Regions from separate parts of the Streptomyces herbicida genome, predicted to be linked through region 2. Evidence: riboswitches for the same ligand, from Rfam matches in the RefSeq annotation. Region 2 holds a riboswitch; the other holds the start of a gene.
The links. Region 2 has a riboswitch for ZMP and ZTP ahead of Q8A52_RS00600 (glycine hydroxymethyltransferase). Riboswitches for the same ligand answer to the same signal wherever they lie in the genome.

Region 1: it holds a riboswitch for ZMP and ZTP, as region 2 does, so the genes downstream of both, Q8A52_RS08075 (glycine hydroxymethyltransferase) here and Q8A52_RS00600 (glycine hydroxymethyltransferase) in region 2, are expected to answer to the same signal.

What each region holds. Positions count from the first base shown of each region.
Region 1 is NZ_JAUYWJ010000003.1:221,361-223,824, forward strand. It holds gene rocD (ornithine--oxo-acid transaminase) at 1-888, opposite strand, end outside; ZMP/ZTP riboswitch at 989-1,078, shown strand; gene Q8A52_RS08075 (glycine hydroxymethyltransferase) at 1,111-2,464, shown strand, end outside.
Region 2 is NZ_JAUYWJ010000001.1:139,496-141,959, reverse strand. It holds gene Q8A52_RS00600 (glycine hydroxymethyltransferase) at 1-1,429, opposite strand, end outside; ZMP/ZTP riboswitch at 1,462-1,551, opposite strand; gene rocD (ornithine--oxo-acid transaminase) at 1,652-2,464, shown strand, end outside.

The sequences.
Region 1 (2,464 bases), on a different contig from region 2:
CGCCACCGCACAGGCCAGCGGATTCCCGCCGAACGTCGACCCGTGCTCGCCCGGCTGGAACACCCCCAGCACCTCCGCGCTCGACACCACCGCCGACACCGGCAGGATCCCGCCGCCCAGCGCCTTCCCGAGCACATACATGTCCGGTACGACGCCCTCGTGCTCGCAGGCGAAGGTCCGCCCGGTCCGGCCCAGCCCCGACTGGATCTCGTCCGCGATGAACAGGACGTTCCGTTCCCGCGTCAGTTCCCGCACCGCCGGCAGATAGCCCTCCGGCGGCACGATCACCCCCGTCTCGCCCTGGATCGGTTCCAGCAGCACGGCGGCCGTGTTCTCGGTGAGCGCGTCCCGCATCGCGGTCAGGTCCCCGTAGGGCACGATCTCGAAGCCCGGGGTGTACGGCCCGAAGTCCGCCCGTGCCTCCGGGTCCGTGGAGAAGCTGATCACGGTCGTCGTACGGCCGTGGAAGTTGCCGCCGGCGACCACGATCTTCGCCATCTCCGCGGGCACCCCCTTGACCCGGTAGCCCCACTTCCGGGCCGTCTTCACCGCGGTCTCCACGGCCTCCACGCCCGTGTTCATCGGGAGCACCATGTCCATGCCGCACAGCTGCGCCAGCTCGGTGCAGAACGCGGCGAACCGGTCGTGATGGAAGGCCCGGGACGTCAGCGTCACCCGCTCCAGCTGCGCCTTGGCCGCCGCCACCAGCCGCGGGTGCCCGTGCCCGAAGTTCAGCGCCGAATACCCGGCCAGCAGATCGAGATACCGCCTCCCCTCGACATCCGTCATCCAGGCGCCGTCCGCGGTGGCCACGACCACCGGCAGCGGGTGGTAGTTGTGCGCACTGTGGGCGTCGGCGGCGGCGATGAGCGTCTCCGTAGCGTTCACGGGATCTCCAGAGGGCCAGAGAGTCGGTTTCGCCCCCTTCTTATCCTCGCTCGCATGGTGGACGTGGGACCTGCCGAATCCGACGCGCCCGGTAGGCTGACCAGCGGGCCGTAACTGGCGCGCTGGGATGGGACCGACCATCGGGGAGCGGCCCGAGCGGGAAACAGTGCCGTGCGCCTGGGCCGAGCCGAGTACGCCGAATGTCACGTCCGGAGGTCCCCGATGCCCGAGAATTCTGTCAATCCTGCGCCTCTCTCCACCGAGTCGACGGCCTTCCGAGCCGCCCTCGACGTGATCCGCGCCGTCGAGCCGCGCGTCGCCGACGCCATCGGGCAGGAGGTCGCCGACCAGCGCGAGATGCTCAAGCTGATCGCCTCCGAGAACTACGCCTCCCCGGCCACCCTGCTGGCCATGGGCAACTGGTTCAGCGACAAGTACGCCGAGGGCACCGTCGGCCGCCGCTTCTACGCCGGCTGCCGCAATGTCGACACCGTCGAGTCCCTCGCCGCCGAGCACGCCAAGGAGCTCTTCGGCGCCCGCCACGCCTACGTCCAGCCGCACTCCGGCATCGACGCCAACCTCGTCGCCTTCTGGGCCGTCCTCGCCCAGCGTGTCGAGGCCCCCGCCCTGGAGAAGGCCGGCGTCCGCCAGGTCAACGACCTCTCCGAGGCCGACTGGGCCGAGCTCCGCCAGGCCTTCGGCAACCAGCGCATGCTCGGCATGTCCCTGGACGCCGGCGGCCACCTCACCCACGGCTTCCGCCCGAACATCTCCGGCAAGATGTTCGACCAGCGTTCCTACGGCACCGACCCGGCCACGGGCCTGATCGACTACGAGGCGCTGCGCGCGTCGGCCCGCGAGTTCAAGCCCCTGATCATCGTGGCGGGCTATTCGGCCTACCCCCGCCTGGTGAACTTCCGGATCATGCGTGAGATCGCCGACGAGGTCGGCGCGACGCTCATGGTCGACATGGCCCACTTCGCGGGCCTGGTCGCGGGCAAGGTCCTGACCGGCGACTTCGACCCGGTCCCGCACGCCCAGATCGTGACCACGACCACCCACAAGTCGCTGCGCGGCCCGCGCGGCGGCATGGTCCTGTGCGACGACTCCCTCAAGGACCAGGTCGACCGCGGCTGCCCGATGGTCCTCGGCGGCCCGCTCCCGCACGTCATGGCCGCCAAGGCCGTCGCCTTCGCCGAGGCCCGTCAGCCCTCCTTCCAGGACTACGCCCAGCGGATCGTGGACAACTCCCGGGCGCTGGCCGAGGGCCTGATGCGCCGCGGCGCCACCCTGGTCACCGGCGGCACGGACAACCACCTCAACCTGATCGACGTGGCCACGTCCTACGGCCTCACCGGCCGCCAGGCCGAGGCCGCCCTCCTCGAGTCCGGCATCGTCACCAACCGCAACGCGATCCCGGCCGACCCCAACGGTGCCTGGTACACCTCGGGCATCCGCATCGGCACCCCGGCGCTGACCACGCGCGGCCTCGGCACGGCCGAGATGGACGAGGTCGCGGGCCTGATCGACCGCGTCCTGACCACGGCGGAGGCGGGCACCACCAAGTCGGGCGCTC
Region 2 (2,464 bases):
CCGCCACCAGGTCCGTCGCCCGCTGGGCGATCTCCTCCGCGATCTTCGGGTCCAGGACGTGGGCCGCCTTGGACGGAGCGCCCGACTTGGTGGTGCCCGCCTCCGCCGTGGTCAGGACGCGGTCGATCAGGCCCGCGACCTCGTCCATCTCGGCCGTGCCGAGGCCGCGCGTGGTCAGCGCCGGGGTGCCGATGCGGATGCCCGAGGTGTACCAGGCACCGTTGGGGTCGGCCGGGATCGCGTTGCGGTTGGTGACGATGCCGGACTCGAGGAGGGCGGCCTCGGCCTGGCGGCCGGTGAGGCCGTAGGACGTGGCCACGTCGATCAGGTTGAGGTGGTTGTCCGTGCCGCCGGTGACCAGGGTGGCGCCGCGGCGCATCAGGCCCTCGGCCAGCGCCCGGGAGTTGTCCACGATCCGCTGGGCGTAGTCCTGGAAGGAGGGCTGACGGGCCTCGGCGAAGGCGACGGCCTTGGCGGCCATGACGTGCGGGAGCGGGCCGCCGAGGACCATCGGGCAGCCGCGGTCGACCTGGTCCTTGAGGGAGTCGTCGCACAGGACCATGCCGCCGCGCGGGCCGCGCAGCGACTTGTGGGTGGTCGTGGTCACGATCTGGGCGTGCGGGACCGGGTCGAAGTCGCCGGTCAGGACCTTGCCCGCGACCAGGCCCGCGAAGTGGGCCATGTCGACCATGAGCGTCGCGCCGACCTCGTCGGCGATCTCACGCATGATCCGGAAGTTCACCAGGCGGGGGTAGGCCGAATAGCCCGCCACGATGATCAGGGGCTTGAACTCGCGGGCCGACGCGCGCAGCGCCTCGTAGTCGATCAGGCCCGTGGCCGGGTCGGTGCCGTAGGAACGCTGGTCGAACATCTTGCCGGAGATGTTCGGGCGGAAGCCGTGGGTGAGGTGGCCGCCGGCGTCCAGGGACATGCCGAGCATGCGCTGGTTGCCGAAGGCCTGGCGGAGCTCGGCCCAGTCGGCCTCGGAGAGGTCGTTGACCTGGCGGACGCCGGCCTTCTCCAGGGCGGGGGCCTCGACACGCTGGGCGAGGACGGCCCAGAAGGCGACGAGGTTGGCGTCGATGCCGGAGTGCGGCTGGACGTAGGCGTGGCGGGCGCCGAAGAGCTCCTTGGCGTGCTCGGCGGCGAGGGACTCGACGGTGTCGACATTGCGGCAGCCGGCGTAGAAGCGGCGGCCGACGGTGCCCTCGGCGTACTTGTCGCTGAACCAGTTGCCCATGGCCAGCAGGGTGGCCGGGGAGGCGTAGTTCTCGGAGGCGATCAGCTTGAGCATCTCGCGCTGGTCGGCGACCTCCTGCCCGATGGCGTCGGCGACGCGCGGCTCGACGGCGCGGATCACGTCGAGGGCGGCTCGGAAGGCCGTCGACTCGGTGGAGAGAGGCGCAGGATTGACAGAATTCTCGGGCATCGGGGACCTCCGGACGTGACATTCGGCGTACTCGGCTCGGCCCAGGCGCACGGCACTGTTTCCCGCTCGGGCCGCTCCCCGATGGTCGGTCCCATCCCAGCGCGCCAGTTACGGCCCGCTGGTCAGCCTACCGGGCGCGTCGGATTCGGCAGGTCCCACGTCCACCATGCGAGCGAGGATAAGAAGGGGGCGAAACCGACTCTCTGGCCCTCTGGAGATCCCGTGAACGCTACGGAGACGCTCATCGCCGCCGCCGACGCCCACAGTGCGCACAACTACCACCCGCTGCCGGTGGTCGTGGCCACCGCGGACGGCGCCTGGATGACGGATGTCGAGGGGAGGCGGTATCTCGATCTGCTGGCCGGGTATTCGGCGCTGAACTTCGGGCACGGGCACCCGCGGCTGGTGGCGGCGGCCAAGGCGCAGCTGGAGCGGGTGACGCTGACGTCCCGGGCCTTCCATCACGACCGGTTCGCCGCGTTCTGCACCGAGCTGGCGCAGCTGTGCGGCATGGACATGGTGCTCCCGATGAACACGGGCGTGGAGGCCGTGGAGACCGCGGTGAAGACGGCCCGGAAGTGGGGCTACCGGGTCAAGGGGGTGCCCGCGGAGATGGCGAAGATCGTGGTCGCCGGCGGCAACTTCCACGGCCGTACGACGACCGTGATCAGCTTCTCCACGGACCCGGAGGCACGGGCGGACTTCGGGCCGTACACCCCGGGCTTCGAGATCGTGCCCTACGGGGACCTGACCGCGATGCGGGACGCGCTCACCGAGAACACGGCCGCCGTGCTGCTGGAACCGATCCAGGGCGAGACGGGGGTGATCGTGCCGCCGGAGGGCTATCTGCCGGCGGTGCGGGAACTGACGCGGGAACGGAACGTCCTGTTCATCGCGGACGAGATCCAGTCGGGGCTGGGCCGGACCGGGCGGACCTTCGCCTGCGAGCACGAGGGCGTCGTACCGGACATGTATGTGCTCGGGAAGGCGCTGGGCGGCGGGATCCTGCCGGTGTCGGCGGTGGTGTCGAGCGCG